4 regions of the Mesorhizobium sp. M0243 genome follow, and region 3 is predicted to be linked to each of the others. Evidence: riboswitches for the same ligand, from Rfam matches in the RefSeq annotation. Region 3 holds a riboswitch; each other region holds the start of a gene.
What was found. Region 3 has a riboswitch for cobalamin ahead of NKJ11_RS05000 (ABC transporter ATP-binding protein). Riboswitches for the same ligand answer to the same signal wherever they lie in the genome.
Positions count from the first base shown of each region.

Region 1: it holds a riboswitch for cobalamin, as region 3 does, so the genes downstream of both, NKJ11_RS26730 (DUF1636 family protein) here and NKJ11_RS05000 (ABC transporter ATP-binding protein) in region 3, are expected to answer to the same signal.
Region 2: it holds a riboswitch for cobalamin, as region 3 does, so the genes downstream of both, bluB (5,6-dimethylbenzimidazole synthase) here and NKJ11_RS05000 (ABC transporter ATP-binding protein) in region 3, are expected to answer to the same signal.
Region 4: it holds a riboswitch for cobalamin, as region 3 does, so the genes downstream of both, NKJ11_RS23725 (aromatic ring-hydroxylating oxygenase subunit alpha) here and NKJ11_RS05000 (ABC transporter ATP-binding protein) in region 3, are expected to answer to the same signal.

Region 1 covers NZ_JAMYSF010000026.1:68,053-72,259, forward strand. The annotation lists gene NKJ11_RS26720 (cobaltochelatase subunit CobN) at 1-1,169, opposite strand, end outside; gene cobW (cobalamin biosynthesis protein CobW) at 1,188-2,240, opposite strand; gene NKJ11_RS26730 (DUF1636 family protein) at 2,243-2,671, opposite strand; cobalamin riboswitch at 2,710-2,913, opposite strand; gene NKJ11_RS26735 (hypothetical protein) at 2,959-3,255, opposite strand; gene NKJ11_RS26740 (DUF6348 family protein) at 3,285-3,962, opposite strand; gene NKJ11_RS26745 (winged helix-turn-helix domain-containing protein) at 4,014-4,207, opposite strand, start outside.
Region 2 covers NZ_JAMYSF010000002.1:80,606-84,812, reverse strand. The annotation lists gene NKJ11_RS02470 (TetR/AcrR family transcriptional regulator) at 1-541, shown strand, start outside; gene NKJ11_RS02465 (hypothetical protein) at 826-1,809, shown strand; partial or broken gene bluB (5,6-dimethylbenzimidazole synthase) at 1,932-2,549, opposite strand; cobalamin riboswitch at 2,661-2,840, opposite strand; gene NKJ11_RS02455 (histone deacetylase family protein) at 2,962-3,888, shown strand; gene NKJ11_RS02450 (exodeoxyribonuclease VII small subunit) at 3,892-4,143, shown strand.
Region 3 covers NZ_JAMYSF010000003.1:178,379-182,585, reverse strand. The annotation lists gene NKJ11_RS05010 (DSD1 family PLP-dependent enzyme) at 1-280, shown strand, start outside; gene NKJ11_RS05005 (AraC family transcriptional regulator) at 285-1,118, opposite strand; cobalamin riboswitch at 1,414-1,620, shown strand; gene NKJ11_RS05000 (ABC transporter ATP-binding protein) at 1,783-2,571, shown strand; gene NKJ11_RS04995 (ABC transporter substrate-binding protein) at 2,617-3,564, shown strand; gene NKJ11_RS04990 (FecCD family ABC transporter permease) at 3,700-4,207, shown strand, end outside.
Region 4 covers NZ_JAMYSF010000020.1:120,053-124,259, reverse strand. The annotation lists gene NKJ11_RS23740 (DUF680 domain-containing protein) at 139-375, opposite strand; gene NKJ11_RS23735 (DUF680 domain-containing protein) at 444-644, opposite strand; gene NKJ11_RS23730 (DUF680 domain-containing protein) at 716-913, opposite strand; cobalamin riboswitch at 1,421-1,622, shown strand; gene NKJ11_RS23725 (aromatic ring-hydroxylating oxygenase subunit alpha) at 1,738-2,985, shown strand; gene NKJ11_RS23720 (FAD-binding oxidoreductase) at 3,011-4,111, shown strand.

The DNA of each region.
Region 1 (4,207 bases), on a different contig from region 3:
AGGATGCGGCCGTCGAGTTCGGGCAGCACGACATGCATGGCGAGGTCGGCGGGCGCCAGGCCGCGCTGGTTGGTCTCCCAGACGTCGCGGCGGGTGGTGGCGACGATGACCTGGAAGACGGGCACGCCGGCGCGGTCGAACAGGGTCTCATTGCCGGGTTCGGCGCCGGACGCGAAAGCGGTCGCGGTGATGATGGCGGCGGGTTTCAGCGAGGCGAGTGCTGTTTCCACGAAGGCCAGGGATGCGGGGTCCTTGAGGCTGGAGACGAAGATTGGGACCGGATTGATGCCGCGCTGGCGGAGCGCTTCGAAAAGCGCATCGATGGGCGCGACATCGGCGGCCAATAGCATCGAGCGATAGAACAGGATGGGGATGATAGGAGCGTTGACGTTGTCAGCGTCGAGTTCCTTCACACCCCCCTCTGTCCTGCCGGACATCTCCCCCGCAAGGGGGGAGATTGCGCTGTCATTGGAGATTTCGCCAATTGTCGAGGTTGCGGACGCGTCAGCTTCTAATGAAACGGGAAAAGAGCCGGCTTTGATGCAGTCCGATCTCCCCCCTTGCGGGGGAGATGTCCGGCAGGACAGAGGGGGGTGTGAAGGATCACCAACGACCCCAAGTCCTGGCTCATAAAACCCGGCTTTCGGCACTGGAACCGGCTCTGCTACGTCCGCATCCGATCCAGCCAGCCCCGCCAATCTCCGCACCAGCGCGCTCATATTCGCCGGGCCGCCCTCGCGGAAATAGTCGAGCAGGCCATCGAGCTCCTCGCGCGGCAGCGTCGAGGCTTCGATCAGGCGCAGATCCTCGTCGCGGCATTCGCCGGGCAGCAGCGCCAGCTTTATGCCGTGTGCGCGAGCGGTCGAGGCAAGCTGGTCGCAGCCGTAGCGCCACCAGTCGTAGCCGCCGAGGATGCGCACGAGGATGACCTTGGCGTGGCGGGCGACGCTGTCGACCCAGAGGTCGACGGACATGGGATGGCGCAGGTCACGCAGGGCAGCCAGCCGCATCGAGGGCAGGCGGCCGGCATCGGCCTTCCAGGCTGCCGCCAGTCCGGCGAGGTCGCTGTCGGTGAAGGACAGGGCCACGATATCCGCCGGCGTCTGCCGCAGATCGACCGGCTCGGCGAGGTCGTCGAGCGAGGCGGATGTCGTGGTGAGGATGTGCATCGCAACCCGTGTCCGAGATCAGCCGGCGAGTATACGCTCGATCGCCGGGCGGTTCAGCCCCTTCAGGCCGATGACGACGAGACGCGAGCGGCGGTCGTCCTGCGCGGTCCAGGCGCGGTCATAGTAATGATTGACGCGCGGCCCGACGGCCTGCAGCAAGAGCCGCATCGGCTTGCCACCGACCTCGACGAAGCCTTTTACACGCAGCACGTTTTCTTCTTCGGCGACTGTGGCGACACGCTTTGCCAGTTCATCGGGATTGGCGATCGAGGCAATGTCGACAATGAACGTGTCGAAGTCGTCATGCTCATGGTCGAATGCGCCGTCATGGTGGGACTTGCGGTTTTCGATGTCGTCCTCGACGGCGAGACCGAGCCCGAGCAGCACGGAGGGATCGACCTTGCCATGCGACGTCGGCACGATCTTCACGGCGCGGGCGGAGTGTTCGCCAATGATGGCGTTGGCGCGGGCGGTGCCGGCGGCGTCCATCAGGTCGCTTTTCGACAGGATGATCAGGTCGGCGCAGGCGATCTGATCCTCGAACACTTCTTCCACCGGATCGTCATGGTCGAGCGTCTCGTCCCCGGCGCGCTGCGCCTGCAAAGCATCCATGTCGTTGGCGACGCGGCCTTCGGCCAATGCCGGCCCGTCGACCACGGCGATGACGCCGTCGACTGTGACGCGGCTCTTTACGCTCGGCCATTGAAACGCCTGGACCAGCGGCTTGGGCAGCGCCAGGCCCGAAGTCTCGATCAGGATGTGGTCGACCCTCGGCGTCAGCGCGAGGATCTTGTCGAGCGCCGGGACGAAATCGTCGGCGACGGTGCAGCAGATGCAGCCATTGGCCAGTTCGACGATGTTTTCCTCCGGGCAGGTGTCTATGCCGCAGCCCTTGAGGATCTCGCCATCGATGCCGATGTCGCCGAATTCGTTGACAATGATGGCAATGCGCTTGCCGCCGGCGTTTTCCAGGAGATGGCGGACCAGCGTCGTCTTGCCGGCGCCGAGGAAGCCGGTGACGACGGTGCAGGGAACGCGGGAGAGGTTCGCAGGCGAATCTGGGGCAGTCATGGTCAATCCTTCAGCAGGTCTAAGGGAGGGATGCGGGCAACGAGGCCACGCTTCAGGCTATCGGGGCGGCCGCGCCATGGAATCAGGCCGTCCTTCGAGGTGGCGAAGAGCTTGGCGCCTGTCACGAGGTCGGCGCCGCTGGTCGTGGTCAGGTCGCCGAAGACATAGCTCCAGCACCCGTCGCGCAGGATGGCGGCGCTGAGGCGGCGCTTGCAATTGCCGAGGCATTCGACGCTGCGGATGCGGATGTCGTCGCCGGATGCGGCGCGGCGCGTGTCGTCCGCCAGCAATTCGCCGGCGCGGGGATGAGCGTCGGCGCCGGTCTCATCGCGGCAGGAGGCGCAGACGATGATGGTGACGCCGGCCAAGGCATCATCATGGCCGGACGAAATATCCGCTGTGCCAGCCGAAAAACTGCTGTCGTGGTCCAAGATCGGGCTCCTTGCCCGGAAACCCGCCGGGCGATCGGATTCTAAAGTCGCAGACGGCAGGTCTCCTGGCTCGCGGGTCATCGCCTTGGTAGCCGCCTTCCCGGGAACTCCCCAGTGGCTTTCGGCCTTGGCTCTTCGCTTACAGTTGCGGGGACAGCCGCGGATTTGGGATTTTGCCCCGCACCGCATTCCCTCTTAGCTCTTGCCGTTGCGGGCAAGAGACCATCTGAACCGGATTTAGGCTTTTGCGGGCAGCGGTGTCAACGCAACGCAGGGGCAATCTGAAATCAGGGGCGGGGACGCTTCACTACCACTGACCGCTCTTCGCGAATGCCATCTTCGTTGTTGGGATCAGGAAAAGCTGTAACGAAAGCCGTCAGAAGGATATCTCCATCTTGCCGGTCCAGCCATCCGGCGCTGTCACCCACATCGAAGTAAATGCCATCAACTTTGAAGCCAAATGTGTCTCCAGCAGGTCTAGGGTAGCGTTTTCGGATTGCCTGCGCATGTACGTCCCATGAAAAGGACGAAATCCTATCGAGGCACTCCTGCACCTCTTGGGTCAGCCTGGCTTTGATATCCATTGTTTATCCGCTAGCCTGTGTACGTTGGCTCAATTGTTATCTCCCGGCAACGCAAGGATGACCTGACGCAGCGCCTGGTACCCGTCGCCGTGGTGCCAGTCCTGATCAACGAGGAGCTCTTGACCTTCCGGCCAAGTTTCGTTGTCCAGGAGAATTTCGTTGCCGACCAGTGCTCCGCCATAGCTCGCCAGGAATATCCGGATGAAATGACTGCCAGGGCGAACCTTAGCCGTGAACAGTTTTTCCAAGCGGGCATAAAACGCTGGATATGTCCGGTTGAGAGTGCATTCCACTGCAGCCTGTGTGATCACAGGTCCACCGTAGATCTTCCAGCCAGCATCATTCCGTTGCCAGAATGCAATCTGGGCTTGCATGTTCTCGCAAACATGCTCCGCAAGGCCCTCGATCAGCACATGAAATACACCGATCAGGAATTTTCCGAATGCTTGGAAAATCGCCTGTTCACGCGTGTCGCCCAGTCCAACAAAAGATTCGATGACCGGCTGAGTGCCTAGCAACGGTGAGAAGACGTAGATTTCGAGAACAAGCCTGCGACCCGAGCCTGACGGCTCCTTGTCGAAAACTTGGGCTTCAAAGCGCAGGTCTTCCAGTCCAATCCAGACATCGTTCTGTCCACGGATGGCGCTGATCCCATGCGCAATCAACGCTTCGTGGATCAGGTCGAGAACCTCTTGCGATGCCATCATTGAACCTAGGCCGACAAAACTCCCTCAAACGGCTGCAGCCGACGGCTGATGTCAAGAGCGCCCGTCGCTGATCACGCTCAGCAGCGCCGGACCCAAATCCCCGGCAGGCGTCACTTCGATGCGTTCGAGTCCGAGCCAGCCCTGCATCTGCTTCAATTCCTCGAACAGCTCTGCAGCGGTTTCAGGCGGTGCACCGGGCTCCGCATAGGCCGCATGGACGCGCAGTATGCTGGCCGGACGGTCGG
Region 2 (4,207 bases), on a different contig from region 3:
CTTCGGCACAACAGGCTATGCGGAAGCCTCGATGGATGATTTCACCGCTTCGGCCGGGCTGACGCGCGGTGCGCTCTATCATCATTTCGGCGACAAGAAGGGGCTGTTGCAGGCGGTCATAGCCCAGATTGACGGCGAGATGGCGGCGCGCATCAATGAGGTCGCGTCGAGAGCACCGACCCGCTGGCAACATTTCGTCGACGAGTGCTCGACCTATATCGAGATGGCGCTGGAGCCGGAAATCCAGCGCATCATGTTCCGCGATGGCCCGGCCGTGCTGGGGGATCCAGCGCAATGGCCGAATGCCAGTGCGTGCATCGCTTCAATGACCGACCATCTGACCGCGCTGCAGGAGGAGGGGGTCGTTGTCTCCAGCCTCGACCCCGAGACCGCCTCGCGACTGATCATCGGAGCGAGCAGCCAGGCAGCGCAACGGATCGCCAATTCGAACGACCCCGAAACGACGTCGAAGAAGGTGGTGACGGCGTTCAAGCAACTGCTTGAAGGCCTGCTGAAGAAGCCGGATCCGCAGTCGAATTGAAGTTCTCACCGGAGCTTTCGTGCCGGCAGCTGTTCACGATAGGAATTTTTTCTTGACACCATGCCCTCAGCTAAGGTATATATTCGTCCATGGTGCTGATTTGCGCCAGTGACCGGCCGCACAGGCGGGTTTTTCGTTTGATGCCCCGTCAGCCAACGCGCTGGCGGGCTCCGAACCAACCCGTTACCCCGAATTCGTCGCCCTTTGGCGTCAGGGCCGCAATTGACAATCGCCGGGTTGAGTCCATCCTCTTCCACCATCTCTGAGGCGGAGATTCGGGACACATGTGGGATTTCGAGATCGGCCGGTCGGTGTCCATCATGATGCGGACCTGGCCGTTCATCGTCTTTCGCATGATCGTCTATTTCGGCATCACGCTGGCCTATATTATGGCAACCGGCACCGGCGCCTCCGTCGGCTATGGCGTTGGCCATATCTCCACCGATCCCGACGGGCCGCTGTCGTTTGCCCTGTGGGGCGGCGTGGTCGGTTTCGGCGTCGTCTCGATCGCCGTCTACTGGATCCGCGAATACATCCTCTATGTCGTCAAGGCCGGCCACATCGCCGTCATGGTTCATCTGATCGACGGCCGCGACATTCCCGGCGGTCAGGACCAGATCGCCTACGCCAGGGATGTCGTCACCCAGCGTTTTGCCGAAGCCAACATCCTTTTCGTCGTCGACCGACTCGTCAAGGGTGCCATCCATGCCATCACCGGCCTGCTCGGCGGTATCGCCGCCTTCCTGCCGATACCAGGCCTGAGCGGCCTGGTCTCCTTCATCAACACGGTGATCCGCCTGTCGCTGACCTATGTCGACGAGATCATCCTCGGCTACAACATCCGCATCAATTCAGCCCCGCCCTTCGAGACGGCGCGCCAAGGCGTAGTGCTCTATACTCAGAACGGCAAGGTCATGGTCAAGAACGCCGTCTGGCTGGCGGTCATCATGTGGGGCATGTCGTTCATCATCTTTCTGATGATGCTGGCACCTGCCGGTGCGATTCTGTTCCTGATGCCTGGCCAGCTCGCCGGCTGGGCTTTTGTGCTCGCCATCGTCTTCGCCTGGGCATTCAAGGCGGCGTTCATCGAGCCTTTCGCCATCGCCTGCCTGATGCAGGTCTATTTCAAGACCATCGCGGGCCAGGTGCCCGATCCGGCCTGGGACGCCCGGCTGGCCGAGGCATCGTCGAAGTTCAGGGAGCTCAAGGACAAGGCGCTGGCCTCCTTCGGCGGTTCGCGCTGGGCTACGGCCGGCGCCACACCCTGATCGGCTGGGCGGATGGTGTCTGGTGAGGCAGGAACGGTGTTGAGGCGCGCCACGGTGGATTTGAGCTGTGTCTCGCCTTGCCCGGAAAAGGTCTCGCTCATGATCAGCTCCGGCAGCGGCAGCCGCCGTCCCCAGCCATGCGTTTCAAGGTCCGGTTTGGGAGCGAACTCGGAAACACGGCCGACGCAGAGATAGGCGACCGGCGTTACGTGATCCGGAATGGCCAACAGCCGCTTCAGCGCCTCAGCCTCGATGATGCTCACCCAGCCGACGCCAACGCCCTCGGCACGCGCGGCCAGCCAGAAATTCTGCACCGCGCAGACGGTGCTGTAGAGATCCATCTCCGGATTGTGCCAGCGTCCCAGCGGCGAACCCTTCGAGCGCTGCCGGTCGCAGGTGATGCAGATGTTGAGCGCGCTCTCGCAGATGCCTTCCAGCTTGAGCTTGCGGTACAGCGCCTGTTTTTCCGCCTCGATCGCCGGCAGTTCCTGTTCTCGCGCGGCCAGGAACAGGTCGCGCACCTCCGCCCGTCGTTTGACATCGCGAATGACAATGAAATTCCATGGCTGCATGAAGCCGACCGATGGCGCGTGATGGGCGGCAAGCAGCAGCCGTGCCAGCACGTCGTCATCGATCGCGGTGGGCAGGAAATGGCTGCGCACGTCACGCCGCGTGAACATGGCGCGGTAGACCGCATCGCGCGCATTCTGGTCAAATCCATCGTCAATGGCAGCGGTCATGTGTTCCGGCATCGCTTGTCCCCTTGCGATTGCAGATTCAAAACTGACAGAGCGTACTTTGTGCGTCCAAGTAGACGCACGTCGCTCTGATGCCATCCGCCTGACCACGCGGATGACAATGCCTGCCAGGCCGGTCTTCTGGCTCGGGATCAACCCGCGTCCGGTGCCTTCCCGTCATCGACAGTGGCATTTACCGGCGCGGTCCCCCTCACAGCGTTGGGCACGCCACGGAATTCAACCGTGTTCCCGATTCTCCCGCTTGCGGCGGGCACCAGGCAGTACCAGGGACCTTACGCCGAAGCGCCCGCGGGGCCAATGCCTGCGGCGACGCGAATGGACGCAGTCGCGATTTTCCCCAGTCATCGGCCGCCCGTGCATGGCCTTTGTCGATCCGGGTCACTAGATTAGGACGATGACCACCCGTCTCTACACCCATCCGATCTTCCTCGAGCATCTCACGCCGCCCGGACATCCCGAGCGGCCCGACCGCTTACGCGCCATCGAGCGCGTGCTCGACGACGAAGCCTTTGCCGGGCTCGATCGTATTCAGGCGCCGGAAGGCGACGAGGCCACCATCCTCTACGCGCATCCCGCCGATTTCGTCGCCCGCGTGCGCGCCGCCATCCCCGACGAGGGGATTGCCCGCATCGATGCCGACACCACTGCCAGCCCGAAGAGCTGGCAAGCGGCGATCACCGCGATCGGCGCCGCCAACGCCGCCGTCGATGATGTCTTTTCGGGCCGCGCCGACAACGTCTTCGTCGCCGCCCGGCCGCCCGGCCATCATGCCGAAAAGACCACGGCGATGGGCTTTTGCCTGTTCAACACGGCGGCGATCGCGGCGCGTTATGCGCAGAAGAAACACGGTGTCGAGCGCGTTGCCGTCGTCGACTGGGACGTGCATCACGGCAATGGCACGCAGGATATTTTCTGGGACGATCCGTCGGTGCTCTATTGCTCGACACACCAGATGCCGCTTTATCCCGGCACCGGAGCGAAGACCGAAACGGGCGCCGGCAACATCGTCAACGCACCGCTGGCGCCGCAGACCGGCAGCGAAGTGTTTCGCGATGCCTTCCTGTCGCGCGTCCTGCCCGCGCTCGACAATTTCGCGCCCGACCTGATCATCATTTCGGCGGGGTTCGACGCGCACCACCGCGATCCGCTGGCCGAGATCAATCTGACCGAGGATGATTTCGACTGGGCGACCGGCCAGCTGATGCAGCGCGCGGCACGCCACAGCGGCAACCGGCTCGTCAGCCTGCTCGAGGGCGGCTACGATCTGCAGGGATTGGCATTTTCGGTCGCCGCCCATGTCGGGCGACTGATGAAAGGATGAATGATGGCCGATGAGACCAACGAAGACGTCAAGGCGATGAGCTTCGAGCAGGCACTCGATGCGCTGGAGAAGATCGTCGATGATCTGGAGCGTGGCGACGTGCCGCTCGACCAGTCGATCAAGATCTATGAGCGTGGTGAGGCGCTGAAGGCGCATTGCGACCGGCTGCTGAAGGCCGCCGAGGACAAGGTCGAGAAGATCAGGCTGTCGCGCGACGGCAAGCCGGTTGGAACGGAGCCACTCGACGCGGATTGAGGCTCGGTCCGAACGATGGCCTCGCCTCACCGGTTTTTGGACATGATCATGATCGAGGATATAA
Region 3 (4,207 bases):
GCAGGCGCTCGGCCGCTTCCCGCGCAAGGGCTGCTATCTCTATGGCGGCAAGTGGATGGCCGAGCCCGTCTTCCCCGAAGGCATGAAGGCGAACGGGCTGCTCGGCCTGTCCTCCAACCAGCAATTCATGGGCTTGCCCGCCGACGCGACCGCAAAGCCCGGCGACTACGCGTTTCTAAGGCCGACGCAGAGCGAAGCCGTGCTGCAGCAGTTCGGGTCGATCGCTGTGTTTTCCGGCGGCGGGATAGTCGATCGCTGGCCGGCGCTGCCGATGGCCTGACCGACTACGCCTTCACCGGTATCCAGATCTCCAGCCCGCCATTGCCGCTGCGTGGGTCGAACTCAGGGCCGTAGCGTTCGAATTCCGGCGCATCCGATATCTCGTGGCCGGAAGCCGGCAGCCATTTGTTCCAGATCGTATTGACCGTGCGGCGGATGGTCGAGATGTGTTCGCGGTGGGCAAAGACCGCATATTTCTGCGCCGGCACCCGCACCCGGCTGAATTCCCTCGGCAGGTCGGAAAAATCAGACACTTCGACGCCGGCGATGTAGTCGAAATTGCCGGCATCGTCGCCGTTGACGCAGACGCCATAGGCGACGTCGCCGGCCTCGCCCGGAATGTTGCCGATATAGGGGCCGAAGCGCTGCCATTGCATCGGAATGGCGGCGCTGGTTTCGCAGCTGTAGCGTTCGCCGAGGCCGGCGATCAGGAACGGCCGGCTGGTCTCGAAACGCGGTGGTTCGAGATTGGTGAGGAAGGACTGGTCCATCAGGATCGGCTCCACGAGGTCGAGCTTGTCGAGTGTGCCTTGCGCGCGCACCAGTTCCGGCGTGGTGCCGAACTGATCGCGGAAGGCACGGGTGAACGCCTCATGCGAGTTGTAGCCGGCGTCGAGCGCGACGGAGAGAATGTCGGGCGCCCCGCCGGCCAGCTTGCGCGCCGCCTCGGTGAGCCGGCGTGAGCGCATGTAGCCCATCACCGAGCGGCCCGTGGCAGCGCCGAAAGCCCGCGTCACATGAAAACGCGACACGCCGCTGCTTTGCGCGACATCGTCAAGCGAGATCGCCTCCGGCAGATGACTTTCGACGAACCACAGCGCTTTCTCGGTCGGGTTCATTTTGCTCCTCGCATTGGCCAGATCATCCTGCCGTTTCCTGGCGCGGCCAGTTTGATCGAAATTGCGCATCCCGCGCAATCGAACCGATCCCGTCACAGTCGCACACCGATATGGCACAGCGGTCGAGCGCCCCTTGCCGCCGACGAGCCAAATTCGGCAGGCTTCGCTTGACAGCGCCAGGCGGCATCCTCTAAATGCGTAATGTTATTACATATCGAGAGCGTGAAATGCATGTTTCCCCTAGCCGGCCCACCACTCCGTCCGAGAAATCCATTGCGAAGCGATTGGGGGAAATCTACGCTGAAGCGGTGATGGTCCCCGAGTCGAAAGGCGAGGGGTGAAAAGGGAACACGGTGAGATCCCCAGGGGTCGAGGCCGTGGCTGCCCCCGCAACTGTAAGCGGCGAGCAAAATCCGTGAATGCCACTGGCCGGCAAGGCTGGGAAGGCAGGATGGCGCAACGACCCGCGAGCCAGGAGACCTGCCATCACTGAGTTGACCGGACGGGGTGTGCCGGGAGGAAACGCGAATCCCGGTCTTGTCGGCCGCTTCGCCAGCTTCCTTCCGTCGCCAGTTTTGGAAAGTGACGGAAAGTTGGACGGCTCTATCGATCATCGCATCATCGTGTGCACGCTTTGCCATCCCGGCAATCTGGCGGGCAGCCGATGACCGTAGCGCTTCTCGAAGCACATGACCTCTGCGCCATGGCCAATGGGCGGGATCTGGTCCAGGCGGTCAGCTTCTCGGTGGCCGCTGGCGATCGCCTAGCCATCATCGGTCCCAACGGCGCGGGCAAGACGACGCTGCTGCGCATGCTGTCGGGCATGCTGCGGCCGAGCTCCGGCGAGGTGAACCTCGGCGGGCGCCGGCTGGGCGGGATTTCCGCCGCCGAGCGGGCGCTGCATATCGCCGTTGTCGGCCAGACCGACCAGCCCGATCCGCGGCTGGCGGTGATCGACTATGTCGAGCTGGGCCGGGTCCCGCACGCTCGGCTACGGCGCAGGAGCGAGGAGCGTGACATTGTCGTCGATGCGCTGCGCCGGACCGGCCTGCTGCCGCTGCTTGGCCGCACCATCGGCTCGCTGTCGGGCGGCGAGCGCCAGCGCGCCCAACTGGCCCGCGCCATCGCCCAGCAGCCAAAGATCCTGTTCCTCGACGAGCCGACCAACCATCTCGACCCGCGCGCCCGCGGCGAACTGCTCGACCTCGTGGCAGGCTTCGAGATGACGGTGATCGCGGTGCTGCACGATCTGGCGCTGGTGGCACCGTTCGCCACCAGGGTGGCGGTGATGAACCATGCCCGTCTGCAAGCGCTCGCCGCACCGCGCGAAGCGCTGACCCAAAAGCTGATTCGCGAAATTTTCGGCATCGATGTGCTGCGTCTGCGCCATCCGACCGAAGACCGCGAACTGACGGTGTTCGATGTTCCGAACCGTGCCGCGCCGCCATCCTGATTGAAGCCGTCCCATATCGATCATCCCGTCCACAGGAGCAAACCCTTGAAACGCCTTGCTTTTTCGCTTGCCTTCTCGCTGCTGGCCTCGACAGCCCTGGCCTTCCCGGTAACTGTCGACAGCTGCGGCAAGCCGCTGACCTTCGATGCGCCGCCGAAGCGCGCCGTCATCCAGGATCTCAACATGGCCGAGATGGCTTTCGCGCTGAAACTGCAGCCGTCGATCGTCGGCCTGACCGGCATCACCGGATGGTACAAGGTGGGTCCTGAGTTCAAGGCCGAGCAGGGTTCGATCCCGGAACTGGCGCCGAAATATCCGACGCTCGAAAACCTCGTCGCGGTCGAGCCCGATTTTTTCTTCGCCGGCTGGTATTATGGCATGAAGCCGGGTGGTGAAGTGACGCCCGACACGCTTGCTCCGCACGGCATCAAGACGCTGGTGCTGACGGAAAGCTGCGTCCATCTCGACAAGAGCCGCCCCGCCGCCTCGATGGACCTACTCTATGGCGACGTCGAGAAACTGGGCAAGATCTTCGGCAAGGAGGCCGAAGCTGAGAAGCTTGTCTCCGGCTGGAAGACGCGGCTCGCCGAGATCACCGCCAAGGTCGGCGACGCCAAGGGAACGCGGGTCTTCCTCTATGATTCCGGCGAGGACAAGCCGTTCACCGCAGGCAAATTCGCCATCCCCAGCGCCATGATATCAGCCGCCGGCGGCGACAACATCATGGCCGACATGGACACCAGCTGGGGCAATACGGACTGGGAAACGGTGGCGTCGCGCAATCCGCAATTCCTCATCCTGCTCGATTACCAGGATGGCGGTGGCTACAGGAAACTGCTCGATTTCCTGAAGGCGCATCCGGCGATGAAGGAGACGGACGCGGTCAAGAACGAGCGCTTCGTCGCCCTGCGCTATGCCGAACTGACGCCGGGCCCGGCCAACATCGAAGCGATCGACAAGATCGCCAAGGCCATGCATCCGGAAGCGTTTTGATGCCTGTGGCCCAAAAGTGCGCAGCGGTTTTGGGGCAACGACATGCATGAACAAAAGATGCTGGAAGTGCGTCGCACGCGTCCTGACAGACACAACGCATTTCCAGGCTTGCGCCATCCGGCATTTGCACTGGCCATGCTGGTGGGAGCGGCGGCGATTGCCGCTCTCGCTCTGCTGTCGATCGCCTATGGTTCGACACTGATCCCGTTGACCGATGTTGTTGCCGCGCTTGGCCGTGCAGTCGGCTTCAGCGGGCGCGACGTGGCAGGACCGGTCGGCAAGATCGTCGTCGACCTGCGGCTGCCGCGCACGATCCTGGCCATCTGCGTCGGCGCCGGCCTCGGCGTCGTCGGTGCGCTGCTGCAGACGGTGACCCGCAACGACCTCGCCGATCCGTTCCTGTTCGGCCTGTCGTCGGGCGCCGCCGCGGGTGCGGTTTCCGTTATCACCGTCTTCGGCGACAGTTTCGGCATCTGGACATTGCCGGTCGCGGCCTTCACCGGCGGCATATTGGCTGCCGGCGTCGTGCTGCTGCTGGTTGCGCGGGTGAGGGGGCAAGGCCCGGAGCGGCTGATCCTTGCCGGCCTTGCCGTGTCCTTCATGTTCACCGCCTTGACCAACTATCTTGTCTTTGCCGGCGATC
Region 4 (4,207 bases), on a different contig from region 3:
CTCGTGGTCTGGGGGGCGCTGTCTTGTGTAAACGAGACGGGCGTTCTGCGACGGGGCCCTGAGGCTGTAACGGGTTTTGTCGCAAAATTCGGGGGGGGATAGCCCCGCGGCTCTTTTGTTGAAGATCAGCTTCGGCTGTTAACGGCCGAAGAGGTTCCGGTCGCTGCCCTGAGGGGCGGACTTCTCCACGTCGCCCGACGAATTGAGCAGCTTCTCGACGAGGCCACCGCTGTTGCGGACCGAGCTCGTATGCGCGCTGTCAACCGAAGTAACCGCAGGCTGATTGGCGCCGTTGGAGCCAAAGTTGTCGCTGCCGGCGAACGCGCTGCCGGTGATGGCCAGAACGGCGGCGGCAGCAATAAGGATCTTGTTCATTTTAATCTCCTGAATTCTGGATTTCGCCAGGACGGCAGACACAGCTGCCGTCGCTTGCGAATTGGTTATTAGCGACCGAAGAGGTTACGGTCGCTGCCCTGAGCGGGCGTCTGGGCAGTCGATTCCGCGGTCTTGGTGGAAGCCGTGTACGACTGGTCCACCGTGGCGGCAGGCTGGTTGGAGCCGTTCGAACCGTAGTTGTCGCTGCCGGCGAAAGCGCTGCCGGAGATGGCCAGAACGGCGGCGGCAGCAATGAGGATCTTGTTCATCTTAAATACTCCTGAATGTCTGAATTTCGCCAGGGCGGCGGGCGAGCCCGCCGTCGACTGGGAATCGGCTGTTAGTTGTTGCCGAAGAGGTTGCGGTCAGCACCCTGGGCAGGCGCCTGAGCAGCCGGTTCCGACTTCTTGGTCGAAGCGGTGTACGAGCTGTCGACAGCAGTGGCTGCCGCGGCGTTCGAACCGTAGTGGTCGCTACCAGCGAAGGCGCTGCCGGAAATGGCCAGAAGGGCTGCGGCAGTGAGAATGATCTTTTTCATTTTTGTACTCCAGTATCGTCTTTTTCCGTCCGTCTAGCGGCGTGTCTTGGAAATGAAATCGCGTCGTTCGGACAGCCCCGATGTGGGAGGGCAACCCCGCCTTTTCCAATCACGAAGTTGTTCCGTGTGGACCATGAATCCACACCTTGAAATTGTGCCAAGGGAATCTACGGGTATATTTTTCTTCTTTAAATCAGCATGTTAAGTGTAACCGCTGGATGGATCACTGACTGTTTCAGAGGCCCAGCGTTCACACCGTCCTGCACGCACCGTCAACAGAAACGAACCGTTCGGTTCGATTTTAGATCGAGCTAATAGTCACTTTTCGAAACCGTTAACCTTTTTTGACCCCGCCAAGGGGTCCGATTCGGGGATATCGCAGCCGGCAAAATGGTCATCCGGGAGGTGGATTTCAGCCCGCGACGGTCTGCGGGAACGTTCGCATGCCGTGTCGCGCCGCATGGATACGATGTCGTTTTCATGCCGACGGCGCGCCCCCGATCGTGGTTAGATCATACCATCTCAGGTGCCGCTTCGTGACGACGAGGCGGAGAATTGGGAAGCCGGTCAGAATCCGGCGCTGCCCCCGCAACGGTGGTGGAGTTCAAGTCGCAACGGGAGACCACTGGGCAACTGCCTGGGAAGGTGTCGCGATGGTCCGCAAGGACAACTCCAGAGCCCGGAAACCAGCCCGAGATTGTTAGACTCGACTGATCGCGGTGGGCGGTCAAGAGGTGGATAGCGCATGTCTGGCACCTAGCCGGCCTGCGTTTCAATCCTTCCTCCATCACCACCAGTTCAGTCCTTAGAAACGAGGACAGGACATGGATACCCGCAACGACATGCTGAGGCTCTTGAACAGCCGCCGGCAAGGCTTTTCACTGGAGCAGCCCTTCTACACCGATCCAGACTACTTCAAGCTCGACATGGAGTTGATCTGGTATCGCGACTGGCTGTTCATCGGCCATGATTGCGAACTGCCGAAGCCGGGCAGCTACATCACCGTGCAGATCGGCGACTACCCGGTCGTCCTTGTCCGCGACCAGCACGGCAAGATCAACGCCTTCCACAATTCCTGCCGCCATCGCGGCAGCCGCGTGTGCAACGCGGAAAAGGGTACGGCGGCAAAGCTCGTCTGCCCGTATCATCAGTGGACCTATGAGCTGGACGGCCGCCTGCTGTTTGCCCGCCAGATGGCCGACGGTTTCGACAAGAGTGATTTCGGCCTGAAGCCGGTCGCCTGCGAGAGCGTCGGCGGCTACATCTTCATCTGTCTGGCCAAGGAGCCGGCGGATTTCGCGCCGATGCGGGCGATGATCGAACCCTATCTTTTGCCGCACCGGTTGCGTGAAGCAAAGATCGCCTTCGAGAGCACGATCGTCGAGAAGGGCAACTGGAAGCTGGTCTGGGAAAACAACCGCGAGTGCTATCACTGCGCCGCCAATCATCCTGAGCTGTGCAAGACCTTCCCCGAGGCTCCGACCGTGACCGGCGTCAATGGCGCCGACAGCGACCCTGAAATGGTCGCGCACTGGGCCAAATGCGAGGCATCAGGCCTGCCGAGCAAATTCCGCATCGATCCGGCAGGGCAGTACCGCGCCACCCGCGCGCCGCTGCTGCGCGATGCCGTCAGCTACACCATGACGGGAAAACGGGCGGTCCAGAAGAACCTGTCCGACAGCGTTCCAACCGACCGCATCGGCTCCTTGCTGCTTTATCATTATCCGACAACCTGGAACCATATCCTCGGCGACCATGCCGTTACCTTCCGTGTGCTGCCGATCAGTGCCACGGAAACCGCGGTGACGACAAAATGGCTCGTCCACAAGGATGCGGTCGAAGGGGTCGACTACGACCTCGCTGAGCTCACCCATGTCTGGACCGAGACCAACGACCAGGACCGCCGCATCGTCGAGGAAAACGCCTTCGGCATCCTGTCGCCGGCCTACGAACCAGGCCCCTATTCGGAGCTGCATGAGGGCGGCGTGATCCAGTTCGTCGAGTGGTACGCGTCGTTCATCGGACCGCGCCTTGCCGAAGGCGACCGGCCGGCCCTGCGCAGTGTCGCCTAGCCCAGGGGACAAGAGGATGAATGCGATGACGGACCTTGGCCTCTATCGCCATCTCGACCAGATGACGCCCTGGAACGACAGGCTGCAGGTGCTGGAAGTGATCGGCGTCAGTGACGAAGCGCCTGACGTGAAGACCTTCACCTTCCGCTCCGACAACCAGACCTGGTTCCGTTACAAGCCCGGCCAGTTCGTGACGCTGGAACTGCCGACATCGGACGGGCCGCTGATGCGCACCTACACGCTGTCGTCCTCGCCGTCGCGGCCGTTCTCGATCGCGGTGACGGTCAAGGCGCAGGCGGGCAGTACCGGTACGCGCTGGATGTTCGACCATCTGACGCCCGGTTCGCACGTCAAGGCCTATGGGCCGACCGGCGACTTCTCGCTGCACAGCCACCCGGCGGCCAAATATCTGTTCATTTCGGCCGGCTCCGGCGTGACGCCGATGATGTCGATGCTGCGTTGGCTGAATGACTGTGCGCCATGGACAGATGTCGGCTTCGTCAACTGTGCGCGCCGCCCGGAAGAGATCATTTTCCGCAAGGAACTCGAGCTGCTCGGCAGCCGCATGCCCGGCCTGTCGCTCGGCTTCATGATCGAGGAACGGTCGAGCCGCGAGGGCTGGTTCGGCCATATGGGCCGCATCGACGCGATCCGGCTGCCATTGCTGGCGCCCGATTTCCGTGAGCGCGAGATCTTCTGCTGCGGCCCCGATCCCTTCATGCGCGCCGTGCGCGGCATGCTGGAAGCCGCCGGCTTCGACATGGCGAAATACCATCAGGAAAGCTTCGCGGCGCCTGCCGTGGAGGAGATCCCGGCGCCGTTCTCGCCGCCGGCGGAAGACGGCGCCGCTGCTGCTGTCGAGGCCGTGACACCAATCCGGTTCTCGCTTTCCGATGTCGATGCCGAATGCGTCGCCGGCCAGACCGTGCTGCAGACGGCACGCGCCTCTGGGGTGCGGATTCCCGCCGCCTGCGAGTTCGGCCTGTGCGGCACCTGCAAGGTGAGGAAGGTCGCGGGCGACGTCGAGATGAGTCACAATGGCGGCATCCTCGATCACGAAATCGAGGACGGCTTTATCCTCGCCTGTTGCTCGAAGCCGCTTTCGGCGCTTGAAATCGAAGCGTGACCGGCTGCGCTCGCCCGGAGCCTGCGCCATCTTGCCAAAAACCCTGCAAATGGTTAGACGCCTGCAACGGTGGGGTTGACCGTAAGGCCCGAAGAT